Regions from separate parts of the Actinomadura sp. 9N215 genome, predicted to be linked through region 2. Evidence: predicted binding sites of a transcription regulator. Region 2 holds the regulator's gene; the other holds the start of a gene.
The links. The regulator LexA, encoded in region 2, represses DNA repair genes until DNA is damaged. The targets are predictions, from matches to a motif close to TCGAACANNTGTTCGA.
Positions count from the first base shown of each region.

Region 1: a site for LexA is predicted at 2,220-2,235, ahead of ACH34T_RS28695 (SAV_6107 family HEPN domain-containing protein). Genes of this name have one in related genera too.

Region 1 is NZ_JBIRBA010000019.1:169,699-176,759, forward strand. Features, by position in the region: gene ACH34T_RS28690 (aldehyde dehydrogenase family protein) at 1-1,291, opposite strand, end outside; gene ACH34T_RS28695 (SAV_6107 family HEPN domain-containing protein) at 1,591-2,088, opposite strand; gene ACH34T_RS28700 (peptidoglycan-binding protein) at 2,348-3,130, opposite strand; gene ACH34T_RS28705 (YbaK/EbsC family protein) at 3,155-3,619, shown strand; gene ACH34T_RS28710 (arsenate reductase family protein) at 3,616-3,972, shown strand; gene ACH34T_RS28715 (GNAT family N-acetyltransferase) at 4,051-4,653, shown strand; gene metF (methylenetetrahydrofolate reductase [NAD(P)H]) at 4,590-5,525, opposite strand; gene ACH34T_RS28725 (polyprenyl synthetase family protein) at 5,684-6,739, shown strand; gene ACH34T_RS28730 (serine/threonine-protein kinase) at 6,878-7,061, shown strand, end outside.
Region 2 is NZ_JBIRBA010000022.1:138,893-145,953, reverse strand. Features, by position in the region: gene ACH34T_RS31330 (long-chain fatty acid--CoA ligase) at 1-231, opposite strand, end outside; gene ACH34T_RS31325 (lytic polysaccharide monooxygenase) at 540-1,142, opposite strand; gene ACH34T_RS31320 (hypothetical protein) at 1,412-2,026, shown strand; gene leuS (leucine--tRNA ligase) at 2,218-4,737, shown strand; gene lexA (transcriptional repressor LexA) at 4,856-5,557, opposite strand; gene ACH34T_RS31305 (LysM peptidoglycan-binding domain-containing protein) at 5,732-6,067, shown strand; gene nrdR (transcriptional regulator NrdR) at 6,412-6,885, shown strand; gene ACH34T_RS31295 (vitamin B12-dependent ribonucleotide reductase) at 7,006-7,061, shown strand, end outside.

The DNA.
Region 1 (7,061 bases), on a different contig from region 2:
TGGAACCCGTCCTGACCTGGCGGGCGAACGCGAGCGCCCGATCCTGCTCCGCCGCCCACACACCCCCCGCGAGACCGTAGCGGGAGTTGTTCGCGATCTGGAGCGCCTCGTCCTCGTCGCGGAACGGGATGACCGACAGCACCGGCCCGAAGATCTCCTCCTGCGCGACCGTCGCGTCCTGGTCGACGTCGGCCAGGACGGTGGCCGCGACGTAGTGCCCGCGGTCGAACCCGTCCGGCGCACCGCTCCCACCCGTGAGGACGCGTGCCCCCTCGGACACGCCCGTGTCGATGAAGCCGCGCACCCGCTCCAGCTGCGTCCTGGACACCATCGGGCCCAGCTTCGTGGACGGGTCGAGCGGATCCCCGGGCGCGAACCCCTCGGCGAACCCCTTGGCCAGCTCCAGCGCCTCCGCGTACAGATCCTGGTGGACGAGCATCCGCGTCCAGGCCGTGCACGTCTGGCCGCCGTTCAGGTACGCGTTGGCCACGCCGACCTTCACCGCGGTCTTCACGTCGGCGCCGTCCAGGATCACGTTCGCGGACTTTCCGCCCAGCTCCAGCGCCACCTTCTTGATCGTCCCGGCGGCGAGCTCCGCGACGCGCGACCCGGCCCGCACCGACCCCGTGAACGACACCATGTCGACCTCCGGATGGGCCGCGAGCGCCTCCCCGGCGCCCGGCCCGTACCCCGGGACGAGGTTGACGACGCCCGCGGGCAGCCCCGCCTCGTGGACGGCGTCCAGCAGCAGGTACGAGACCAGCGGCGCGACCTCGCTCGGCTTGATCACGATCGTGCAGCCGGCCGCGAGCGCCGGGGCGAGCTTGCAGGTGATCTGGTGCAGCGGATAGTTCCACGGCGTGATCGCGCCGACGACCCCGGCGGGCTCCCGCACCACCAGCGAGTTCCCGACGCGCTCCTCCGGCACGCCGGCGGCGATCAGCTCCGCGTACCCGGCGACGACCAGCTGCGGCAGCCGCGCCTGGATCCGGGTCGCGATCCGCATCGGCGTGCCGACCTCGCCCGCGATCGTCCGCGCGATCTCGTCTTCGCGGGCGGCCAGCGCGTCGTGCAGCCGCCGGAGGTACTCCGAACGCTCCTCGTAGGACGTCGCCGACCACGCCGCCAGCGCGTCCCGCGCCGCCCGCACGGCCCGGTCGACGTCGTCCGGCGTCCCCTCCGGCACCGTCCCGAGCGTCTCCTCGGTCGCGGGATTCTCGACGGCGATGACCCCGCGGCCGCTCGGGCTCGTCCACTCGCCATCGATGTAGAGGGCATCTCGGTCGGGCACGGCGACTCCCTGGATGTCGGCAGATTCTATGAATACGACACCCGGTTCCGGTGGGCGTCGCCCACCCCCCTGATACCAGCCGGACGCGCGAAAGCCCACCCCCGGCACCAATGGGGGCGGGCGAAGCAGATGAGAGGCCCGGGCAGGGCGGTGGGATCGCGCCGGCGGGGCCGGCTCGGGGGGTCGCGGCCGCCGCCGGCGCGATCGACCCGGGGTTGGCGGCGGCCGGGGCGGCCGTACTCGGCGGCCCCGGCCACCGGGGAGGCGGTCCCGGGGAGGGGGATCGCCTCGGGAGGGGGTCAGCTGGCCTCGGGGATGGGCAGGGTGGGCTGGCTGGTGACGCCCAGCGTGTCCTCGACGAGGGAGACGAAGACCCCGGCGTCGTGCAGGAGTTCCTCGGCCTCGCGCGGCGTGACGGCGCGGGGCAGGCCGGCCTCGGCGGCGGCGCGCTTGTCGGCGCCGGCGGCGAAGAAGGCGGCCCATTCGCGCAGGGCCGGATCGGCCTCGGGGAGGAGGACCCAGACGCTGCGGGGACGGCCGCGGCGATGGGTCTCCAGGGGTTCCTTGGACGCCAGGACCGCGGCGGCGGCGCGCAGCGCGGCCAGATGGGCGCACACGTAGCGGACGGCGGGTGAGGTCGCCTCGGCCGCCTCGGCGAGGCCCATGCGGGCGGCGTGGATCTGGCCGACGGCCGTGTGCGCCGGCCGGGGCGCGGGCATCGGACGGTGGCGCGGGCTCGGCGGCGGGACGGACTGGGCGGCGGAGTGGATTCCGCGTGCGGTCATCGTTCCGGACATTTCTGCCTCCTTCCGGGCTCGGGCCGGCCGGGCGGAGAGCTTCCCCTCACTCCGCCCGGCCGTCCGTCCCGCCGGAATACCGCTCCCGGCGGGGACGTCGCCCTGGCACGGGCCGCGAGTCCCGCACCACGTCGAACATAAGTTCGACGCACCACCCAGTAAACCGTCCTGCCGACGATTCGTCAACGTGTTCGAACGGGTGTCATATCCCGCAGGTCAGCGGGCATAGCGGCAAGAGAACAGCAGGGTGCGACGGGTCTCAGCCGGGCCGTCTGACGTGCACGGGGACGTCCGTTCCGAGGAGTCCGGGGAAGTACTCGGCGATGTGCATCGGCAGCCGGACGCAGCCGTGCGAGGCAGGGTATCTGGGCACGTCCAGGGCGCCGTGGAAGGCGATTCCGCCGTTGAAGTAGATCGGGTTGTAGAGGCGGCCCAGGGGCGAGACCTCCCAGCCGGAGGCGCGGCGTCCCGTGCGGAAGTCGCCCGTGCCCGTGGTGGCGTAGCGGCAGCGCGGGACTTTGGCGCCGCGGTCCTTGGCGCAGTAGTACTCGCCGGAGCCCGACGAGATGTGCGTGATGAGCCGCGGCCGGCCGTCCTCGTAGAGGACGAGGTACTGGCGCTCCAGGTCGACGTCGACGCGGTCCTTCTCGCGCTTCTTGGCCATCGGGCGTGGCTGCTCGGGGTTGTCCAGAGCCTCCCAGAACGACGTGCCGAGCGTGCCCTTCTGCTTCATGCGGTGGACGGCCTGGAACGCCCATACGGCCAGCTGGGTGGACGTCCCGTACTTCCCGTCCACCTTTCCTGGGTCGTAGCTCAGTTCCTTGAGGCGGCGCTGGAGCGCCCTGACGTCGTCGCCCTTCGCGCCTGGCTTCAGCTTGCGGCGCGTGGGCGTCGGCGTGGGGGTCGGCGTGGGCGTCGTCGGTTTGGCCGACGGCTTCGCCGCCGGAGCGACCGCCTTGTCCGTCCCGTTGCAGGCCGTCAGGAGAACGGCTGCCGTCAGCAAAACCGCGCTCTTCCGCACGTCGATCGATCTCCCTCGCATGACCTGCACCTTAAAGTGCTACCCATGCATCCGAATACCGAAATCGTGGCAAAGGCGCTGCTCGACCAGGGCGCGGCGGGGTCCGTCGTGGAGCTGCCGGAGTCGGCGCCGACGGCGCAGGCGGCCGCGGAGCAGCTGGGCTGCGAGGTGGGCGCGATCGCCAACAGCCTGGTGTTCGACGCGGACGGGGCGCCGCTGCTGGTGATGACGAGCGGCGCGCACCGGGTCGACACGGCGAAGGTCGCGGCGCTGGTGGGCGCGGCGAAGGTGAAGCGGGCGTCGCCGGAGTTCGTCCGGGCGGCGACCGGGCAGCCGATCGGCGGGGTGGCGCCGCTGGGCCACCCGGCGCCGATCCGTACGCTCGTGGACGTCTGGCTGGACAAGTACGACGAGGTCTGGGCGGCGGGCGGGCATCCGCACACCGTCTTCCCCACGTCGTACGAGGAACTGCTGAGGATCACCGGGGGCACCCCCGCGGAGGTGGAATGACCATGGAGCTCTGGCACAACCCGCGCTGTTCCAAGAGCCGCGCCGCCAAGGCCGCGCTGGACGAGGCGGGCGTGGCGTACACCGAGCGCCGCTACCTGGACGACCCGCCCACGGCGGACGAGCTCGACGCGGTGCTGAAGCGGATCGGCGCGGAGCCGTGGGACGTGGCGCGCCTGAACGAGCCGGTCGCGAAGGAGCTCGGCCTGAAGGACCTGGCGCGCGACCGGGCCCGCTGGATCGAGCTCATGGCGGCGAACCCGGTGCTGATCCAGCGGCCGATCGTCCTGAACGGCGAGACCGCCGTCGTGGCGCGCGACGACGCGTCCGTGCGCCGGGCCCTCGACGGCCGCTGACGCCCTGGCGCGACGCCCCGCGCATGTGATCGGCTTTCCGTCATACGGCGGGGCACCGCCCGGTCTACTCTCTGTCGAGTGAGGGACCCGAAGCTGCGCGAGATCGACGAGCGGGCGTTCCTGCGCAGGCTCGGCCCCATGCTGGACGTCTACGCGGCCGCCATGGAACCGCCGAACGAGCAGCTTCCAGGCCGCCACACCATCATGGAACGGCACGCCTCGTATTCGGGGTTCCGGGCGTTCGTGGTCGAGCGGCGCGGGGCGCTTCCCGTCCTGACGGGGCCGGTGCAGGGGTTCGCCTACGGGTTCCATGGGGCGCGCGGCCAGTGGTGGCACGACGTCGTCTTCCAGGCGCTCAGCGACCGGGAGGGGCCGGAGCACGCGGAGGGCTGGCTGGAGGACACGTTCGAGGTCGCGGAGCTGCACGTCCATCCGGAGTCGCAGGGCAGGGGCCTCGGCCGGGCGCTGCTGAACGCGCTGTGCGAGGGCAGGCAGGAGCGCACCGTGGTGCTGTCGACGCTGGACCGGCGGCCGGACACCCCGGCCAGGACGCTCTACCGCTCCGTCGGCATGGTCGATCTGCTGACGGACTTCGAGTTCCCGGGCGGCGGCCCCCGCTACGCGGTCATGGGCGGGACGCTGCCCCTGGCGCCGTACTCGCCGGCGTCCAGCAGCCCGTAGACCTCGCGCGTCGCGGTGGACTTGTTGAACGTGATGAAGTGAATGCCGGGCGCGTCCTGGTCGAGCAGTTCCTGGCAGAGCGCGGCGGCGTGCTCGATGCCGAGGCGGCGCACGGCGTCCGGGTCGCCGGCGACGGCGTCGAAGCGGGCCTTGACCTCGGGCGGGAACGGCGCGCCCGACAGCTGCTCGGACCGCTCGATCGTGCTGATCTGGGTGACGGGCATGATGCCGGGCAGGATCGGCACGTCGCATCCTGCGGCGGCGACGCGGTCGCGGAGGCGGAAGTAGTCCTCCGCACGGAAGAACATCTGGGTGATCGCGTAGTCGGCCCCGGCGCGGCACTTCTCGACGAAGTGGCGGGTGTCGCTCTCGACGTCGGGCGAGCGCGGGTGCTTGTAGGGGAACGCGGCGACGCCGACGCTGAAGTCGCCGTAGGAGCGGATCATCCGGACGAGGTCGGCGGCGTACTCGACGCCGTCGGGGTGCTTGACCCACTCCCCCATCGGGTCGCCGGGCGGGTCGCCGCGCACGGCGAGGATGTTGCGGACGCCCGCGGCGGCGAACCGGCCGATGAGGTTGCGCAGCTCGGCCTGGGAGTGGTTCACGGCGGTGAAGTGCGCGACGGGCGTGAGCGTGGTGTCGGTGGCGATGCGCTCGACGATGTCGACGGTCTTGTCGCGGGTGCCGCCGCCCGCGCCGTAGGTCACGGACACGAACGTCGGGTGCAGGGGCTCCAGCTCGCGGATGGTGCGCCACAGGTTCCGCGCGCCCTTGTCGGTCTTGGGCGGGAAGAACTCGAACGAGAAGGACCTGGCGCCGGAGGCCAGCAGCTCGCGGACGGCGGGGGGACGGTCTGGGCGCAGGCGTGGCATCCCCCAAGCCTACAGAAGCGCCGCGACGCGTCCCGGCCCGCCGATACGCGTGATGCTCGGCACACCGCACGTACGTTATGTCCACATTTCTGAAGATCTATGGATTTCTCACGTTTTCGACGAACGGTTGAAACGTCCCAGGTGGATACGATCACGGCATGTCGACCAGCCGCCTCCGCAAGGAGGTCGACGAGGCGCTCCTGGCCTTCGTCGACCGGCAGCGCGCGCCCCTCCTGACCATCAGCGACGACCTCGCGCCGCTGCTGTCCGCCCTGGAGGCGCTGCTGAGCGGCGGCAAGCGGCTGCGTCCCGCGTTCTGCTACTGGGGATGGCGCGCCGCGGGCGGCGACGAGGACGACCAGGCCGTCGTGCGCGCCGCCGCGTCCCTGGAACTGCTCCAGGCGAGCGCGCTCATCCACGACGACGTGATGGACTCCAGCGACACGCGGCGCGGGCAGCCGTCCGTCCACCGCAGGTTCGAGGCGCTGCACGGCGCGCAGGCGTGGCCGGGCGACGCCGAGGGCTACGGCGCGGGCGCCGCGATCCTGCTCGGCGACCTGTGCCTGGCCTGGTCGGGCGAGATGTTCGAGACCTGCGGCCTGGACGGCGACCGCCGGCGCCGCGGCCGCGAGGTCTACGACCTGATGCGCACCGAGGTCATGTGCGGCCAGTACCTCGACATGCTGGAGAGCGCGCGCGGCGAGGCGTCCGTCGCCACGGCGCTGCGCGTGGTGGAGTACAAGAGCGCCAAGTACACGATCGAGCGCCCGCTGCACATGGGCGCGGCGCTCGCCGGGGCCCGCCCGGACGTGATCGCCGCCCTCGCCGGCTACGGCCTGCCGCTCGGCATCGCGTTCCAGCTCCGCGACGACGTCCTCGGCGTGTTCGGCGACCCGGGCGAGACCGGCAAGCCGGCGGGCGACGACCTGCGCGAGGGCAAGCGGACCGTGCTGATCGCCCTCACCGTGGAACGTGCCTCCGCGGCGCAGGCCGCGGCGCTGCGGCGGCGGCTCGGCGACGCAGGACTCGACCGTCCCGGCGTGGACGAGCTGCGCACGATCATCGAGGAGACCGGCGGCCTCGCCGCCTGCGAGGCCATGATCGAGCGCTATCTCGGGGAGGCGGAGCGGGCCGTCAGGTCCGCGCCGATCGCCGCGGAGGCCCGCCACGCGCTCGCCGGGCTCGCGGTGGCGGCCACCGCCCGGAGCACGTGAGCGCGCCCGGAGCACGTGAGCGTCCGCGGGCACGTTCCAGACCGGGCGACGAAGATCGCGATTCCCCTGCCGGGCCGCCCGGTCACGCGGTACAAATGAGGAATTCTTCGTCCGTCCCCGCCGAGTCGGAGTCCTCCAGTGCCGCACGACACCTCCCGCGGGAGGACGAACCCCCATCCCGCGCGCAGCGCCGCCGCCCGTCCCGGACGGGCAGGGCAGGCCCACGCCGGCAAGCCGGGCCGCCCGGCCAAGGGCAGGCCCGTCCCGTCCCGCTCGGCGCAGGCCCGCTCCGGCCCCGACCGGCAGTCGGGCGGCCCCGACC
Region 2 (7,061 bases):
CGCGCCGGCCTTGAGCGCCCCGAAGTACACCATCGGGAAGTACGGGAGGTTCGGGCAGGACAGGGCCACCTTGTCGCCCGGCCGGACGCCGCGCGACACCAGCAGGTTCGCGACCTGGCTGGCGACCGTGTCGATGAACGAGTAGGAGAGCCGGATGTCGCCGAACACGACCGCGTCACGATCGGGCGTCTCCCGGGCGGCGTCCTCCAGCAGCACGGACAGGTTGAGCATGGCACTCCTCGCGCGGAATGGTGACCGGCCGGTTAGTTACCGGCGAGTGTACGAACCGTTCCGCACATCCTGCTCCATCGGCCTCCGCCCGCGCCATCCCCTGCGCTGGGGAAAGACCGGGGGAGGCGACGAAGACGGCGGGAGGCGGCGAAGGGGAGAGACCGGTGGCGGCGAAAGACCCGGGGAAGGCGGCCCAAGAAGGGACGGGGGAGGCGGCGCAAGAAGGGAGGGACCGGGCGGGAGCGCGGTCCCGCCCGGTCCCTCAGGTGCGGGCGACGGAGAGCGACGCGGCCCGCGGGGGATGGTCTTTAGCTGAACTCCACATCCGAGCACTGGTAGAAGGCGTTGCCGGTGTCGGCGATGTCCCAGACGGCGAGGATCAGGTGCCGGCCCTGCTTGTCGGGCAGCGTGCCCTGGTGGGAGACGCTGTTCGGCGGCCGCTTGCCGCCGTCGTTGATCTGCAGGAAGGGCTGCGGTTCCAGCGCGGCGCGGGTGAGCGGCTTGGTGGGGTCCCAGCCGTCCTTCGTGATGAAGTACCGCCAGGAGGTGGTGGCGTGCGCGGCGGTGAGCGTCCATTTGAAGGTGTAGGACTGGCCGCCCGTGAGCTTGTTCGCAGGCCACTGGCCGCCGCGCGGGTCGTCGAGCGGCGCGAACCCGCCGCCTCCGCAGATCGTGCCGTCGCGGGGCCCGCGCTCCGGGAACCCCTTCGGCCCTTCGATGCTCTGCGGCTCGTGCTCGGCGCCGCCGCAGTTCTTCGCGGCGCCCTGCTTGCAGAACAGGGCGCGGCTGATGGGAGCGTTGGTGTAGCCGTGCGAGAGGGCGGCCGTGGCGGTGGCCACGGTCAGCCCCGTCGAGGCGACGGCGGCGAGGGCGAGCGTCCGTTTTCGGGGCGGACGGAGCTTGGCGGGCATACTCGGTCCTCCTGGCGGGGGGTGGAGGCGACCTTGATCGGAGTCGGTAGCCACGGGTCGGATGGACGTCTGGGAAAGCTTTTTATAGGAAACCTTCCTATTAGATCGAGGATGGAGGATGGACGCCCACCGCGTCAACCCCTGATTTCACGGCCGCTCCGAGCCCGCCCGTCCATGGCCGGTTTTCTCCCCCGTCGGCCGATTCCCGCCGCATCCCGCAGCCCGGCACCGTTACGATGTGCGATTCGAGCGAGGAGAGGTGCGGGATCTTGATCATTTTCGGTTGGCGGGTGGTGTTCTTCACCCTGAGCAGGGGAGTCTTCCATTGCCCCGACTGCGGCGGCGACCGCGACTACCGGCGCCGGCAGGGCCGCAACTTCTTCACCCTGTTCTTCATCCCGGTCATCCCGCTGACGAAGGCGGGCGGTGAGATCGTCGAGTGCGACACCTGCCGCGGGCGCTGGAACCCCGCCGTCCTCGACGTGCCGACCACCGCGCAGCTCGCCCAGATGCCCGCGATGCTCCTGCGCATGACGATCGCGCAGGTCCTGCGCTCGGGCGACTACACCAACGCCGCCGCCCGCGCCCGCGCCGTCACCGTCGTCCGGCAGGCCGGCGAGCACGCCTACGACGACAACGCGCTGACCGCCGACCTCGGCCGTCCGTTCGAGGAGGTCCGCGTCGAGATCGGGCACGCCGCGCCCGCGCTGGCGCCCGAGGCGCGCGAGAGCATCCTGCGGGCCGCCGCCGAGATCGCCCTCGTGGACGGCCCCCTCAGCGTCTCGGAGGAGGAGACCCTGACCGCCGTGGGCGCCGACCTCCGCCTCACCCGCGTCCAGGTGACCGGCGTCATCTCGCTGGCCCGCCAGGAGTCCGGTCACTGAACCCCCGGCGGGAGGGCTTGCGATTGCGCTACTCTTGATGTATGTCGGCACGGCTGCTCCTCGAACGACCACGTTGACGCACTGACGTCGACGTGGTGGCCCCTCCTGAGCGAGGGGCCGTTTCATGTCGGAGGACGGCCCACGCCCCTGAAGCAGCCCAGCGAACGAGCAAGAAACCGGAGTCTGGAAGCGTGAGCAGCGACGCAACTACCCGCGCGGCGGCCGGGGGGCCAGGGGGGTCGCCCTCCCCGAGTGACGGGTACGACCCACGGGCGGTTCAGGACAAATGGCAGGCCCGCTGGGCGGAGCTCGAACCGTTCGCGGCCGACGAGAAGGACGACGACCGGGAACGGCGCTATCCGCTGGACATGTTCCCGTACCCCAGCGGCGACCTGCACATGGGCCACGCCGAGGCGTTCGCCATCGGCGACGTCCCCGCGCGGTACTGGTTCCAGCGCGGCTTCAACGTCCTGCACCCCATCGGCTGGGACTCCTTCGGCCTGCCCGCCGAGAACGCCGCCATCAAGCGCGACTCGCACCCCGCCGAGTGGACGTACGCCAACATCGACACGCAGGCGTCGTCGTTCCACCGCTACGCGCCGTCGTTCGACTGGACGCGGCGGCTGCACACGTCCGACCCCGAGTACTACAAGTGGACGCAGTGGCTGTTCCTGCGCTTCTACGAGCGCGGCCTGGCGTACCGCAAGGGCGGCCACGTCAACTGGTGCCCGAAGGACCAGACCGTCCTCGCCAACGAGCAGGTCGTCGGCGGGCACTGCGAACGCTGCGGGACGCTGGTCGAGAAGCGCGTCCTGACCCAGTGGTACTTCAAGATCACCGAGTACGCGGACCGGCTGCTGGACGACATGGAGCAGCTGGAGGGCAAATGGCCCGAGCGCGTCCTGCTGATGCAGCGCAACTGGATCGGCCGCTCCACCGGCGCCGACATCGACGTGGTGATCGAAGGACTGGACCAGCCGGTGACGATCTTCACCACCCGGCCGGACACCATGTTCGGCGCGACGTTCTTCGTCGTGGCGCCGGACGCCCCCCTGGCGGAGGAGGTCTGCGCACCGGAACGCCGGGCGGCCTTCGAGGCCTACCGCGAGGAGACCTCCCGGGAGAGCGACATCGAGCGGCTGTCCACGGAGCGCGAGAAGACCGGCGTCTTCCTGGGCCGGTACGCGATCAACCCCGTCACGGGCGAGCGCATCCCGGTCTGGGCGTCGGACTTCGTCCTGGCCGACTACGGACACGGCGCGATCATGGGCGTGCCCGCGCACGACCAGCGCGACCTGGACTTCGCGATGAAGTTCGGGCTGCCGGTCCGCATCGTCGTGGACACCGGCGAGGACGATCCCGCCGAGACCGGGATCGCGACGCCCGGCGACGGCCGCCTGATCAATTCCGGGCCGATCGACGGGCTGACCAAGGCCGACGCCATCGCCCGCATCATCGAGATCGTGGCGGAGCGCGGCACGGGCCGCGCGGCGGTGAACTTCCGGCTGCGCGACTGGCTGGTGTCCCGGCAGCGGTTCTGGGGCTGCCCGATCCCGATCGTCCACTGCGAGGCGTGCGGCGAGGTGCCCGTCCCCGACGACCAGCTGCCGGTGACGCTGCCCGAGGGGCTGCGTGGCTCCGACCTGGCCCCGAAGGGCACGTCGCCGCTGGCAGCCGCGGCCCACTGGGTGAACGTCGAATGCCCCAAGTGCGGCGGCCCCGCCAGGCGCGACACCGACACCATGGACACGTTCGTCGACTCGTCCTGGTACTTCTTCCGTTACTGCTCGCCCGGCTACGAGGGCGGCCCGTTCGACGTCGACCAGGTCCGCCGGTGGATGCCGGTCGACCAGTACACGGGCGGCGTCGAGCACGCCATCCTGCACCTGCTGTACAGCCGGTTCTTCACCAAGGTGCTGTACGACATGGGCATGGTCGAGTTCACCGAGCCGTTCCGGCGGCTGCTGAACCAGGGCCAGGTCATCAACCAGGGCAAGGCGATGTCGAAGTCGCTGGGCAACGGCGTCGACCTGGGCGCGCAGATCGCCGAGTTCGGGGTGGACGTCGTCCGGCTGGCGATCCTGTTCTCCGGGCCGCCGGAGGACGACATCGACTGGGCGGACGTGTCCCCGCACGGCATGTCGAAGTTCCTGTCCCGCGTGCACCGCATCGCCACCGAGGTCGCGTCCCCGCCGGGCGTGGACGTCGCGTCCGGCGACCCGGCCCTGCGCCGCGTCACCGCCCGGACGATCCACGAGGCCACGACCCTGGTCGAGACGCAGCGGTTCAACGTGGCGATCGCGCGGATCATGGAGCTGGTGACCGCGACCCGCAAGGCGGTCGACTCCGGGCCCGGCGCCGCCGATCCCGCCGTCCGCGAGGCGGCCGAGGCCATGGCGATCATGCTGTCGCTGTTCGCGCCCTACACGGCCGACGAGGTGTGGGAGCTGCTGGGGCGCACCGCCCCGGTCATCCGCGCGGGCTGGCCGTCCGCCGACCCCGCCCTGCTGGTGGAGGAGTCGGTGACGTGCGTCGTCCAGGTCGCCGGGAAGGTCCGCGACCGGCTGGAAGTCGCGCCGGGCATCGCCGAGGCCGACCTGGAGCGGCTGGCGCTGGCGTCCACCAAGATCCAGGACGCGCTGGGCGGCGCCGAGATCGCCAAGATCATCGTCCGGGCGCCCAAGATCGTCAACATCGTCCCGAAGCGCTGACGAATCCCGAAGCGTTGACGACACCCGTCCGTCTGGCCGGGGGGACCCACCGGGCCTGAGGGACGAGACCACGACCGGCCCGGTCGCGCGGCCCCGGGTTCGCGGGGCCGCGCGCGGGTCACATCTTGCGGAGGACCGCGACGACGCGTCCGAGAACCGTCGCCTCGTCGCCGGGGATCGGCTCGTAGGCGGGGTTCTGCGGGAGCAGCCAGATGTGGCCGTCCTCCCGGCGCTTGAACGTCTTCACCGTCGCCTCGCCGTCGATCATGGCGGCCACGATGTCGCCCTGCTCGGCCACCGGCTGCTGCCGGACGACGACCCAGTCACCGTCCGCGATCGCCGCGTCGATCATCGAGTCGCCGGTGACCTTCAGCAGGAAGTGCGTGCCCTCGCCGACGAGTTGCTTCGGCAGGGTGAACACGTCCTCCACGGCCTCCTCGGCCAGGATCGGCCCACCTGCGGCGATCCGTCCGACGAGCGGCACGTAGGCGGGCGTGGGCTGCGCCGACGAGGGCTGCCCCCCGGCCGCCTCGTAGGCCTCGTCGTCCGTCCGCACCGGCGTGGCGCCCGGCACCCGCACCTCGACCGCGCGCGGCCGGTTGGGGTCGCGGCGCAGGAAACCCTTGCGCTGCAGCGCCCGGAGCTGGTGCGACACGCTGGACGTACTGGTCAGGCCCACGGCCTCGCCGATCTCGCGCATCGAGGGCGGGTACCCACGGCGCTGGACCGAGTCGCGGATCACCTCCAGGACCATGCGCTGCCGCTGCGTCAGCCCCGACTCGTCCATGGGGCCGTCTGGCAGCTCCCGGACCTTGCTCATCGCTTGTCGCCTCCCGGCGCCTCGATCGGTCACTCCTTGTCATGGAACCTATCGCGTCGGAGCGCAATGATCAAACAATTGTTCGAAGTGGTGCTCGCTTTTTGTCGGCGCCTCCTGGTAGAACATCGTACAGGCGTTCGATCGAAAATGCATTCGACGACGAGGAGGGGAGAGATGCCGGGTTCACCCCAGAGTGACCGTGCCCCGATCCGCCTGACCCGCCGCGGACGCGCCGTCCTGGTCCTGTTCGCGGCGACCGTCACGCTCGTGGGTCTGTGGCTGAGCGTGGGGCCCGGCGCCTCGGCCGGGGGCCGCGAGACTCGCACCGACCCGTCCGGGCCGTCCAGAACGGTGGTCGTCGAACCCGGCGACACCCTCTGGAACCTGGCCGCCGACGCCGACCCGGGAGCCGATCCCCGCGTCGTCGTCCAGCGCATTATCGATCTCAACGGGCTCGGCGGCGATCCGACCGTCCAGCCGGGCCAAGAGATCCGCCTCCCCGCCCGCTGACCCGCCGCCCGGCACGAGCGTCGTGGACGGTTGCGCGCGGCCCTCGGAAACGCCGACCGCGTCGGGGTTGTGGGCGGTATGCCCGCTGTCTGGAGGGGCGATCTGACGCTCTGTGTTCAATGCGGGGCTCCGTGTGACGACACGCCCGGGACGAAATCGCGGATGATCGTCCTGACCTGGTCGTACGCGGCGGATGTGATCCATGAGGCGCCGGTTCAGGTTGCGTACGCCTGCGGCGAGTCGTACCGTTGGACCACAACATCTAGTAGTCACACCGATGTACTTCACCTATATATGGAATCGTTCAGCGGTGTGAAGCGTTATCGTCAGGGGAGGGATCCAACGTGCACTGCCCGTTCTGTCGCAACCCTGACACCAAAGTGATCGACAGCCGTTCGACCGACGACGGGGGCGCCATTCGGCGTCGCCGCTCGTGCGCCGAATGCGGCCGGCGATTCACGACGCAGGAGAATGTGCTCGTCATGGTGGCCAAGCGCAGCGGGGTCACCGAGCCGTTCTCGCGCGAAAAGATCATCGCCGGTGTGCGCAGGGCCTGCCAGGGCCGCCCGGTCGACGAGGACGCGCTCGCGAAGCTGGGGCAGCGGGTCGAAGAGGAGATCAGATCCTCCGGCTCCGCGGAAATCCCCTCGCACGAGATCGGCCTCGCGATCCTGGGGCCGCTCGGCGAGCTCGACGAGGTCGCCTATCTGCGATTCGCCTCGGTCTACCGGGGCTTCGAGTCGCTGGACGACTTCGCCAAGGAGATCGAAACACTGCGCAAGGCCGGTTTCTCGGGGGAGCCGGGACCGCCTCGGTAAGGCGGGTTCCGAAAACACATCAGCACAGGTAAGAGCGTCTCCGCGCGGGGCATGCCCCACGCGGCGGCAGGGTTGTTCCTGAACAGGGCCCCGGCGGGTGGGCCCGAGAGGGGGAAGGTCATGACGGAGACGGTGAGCGGCTCGGCGGCACGGCGCGGCAAGGGGAGCCGCAAGGG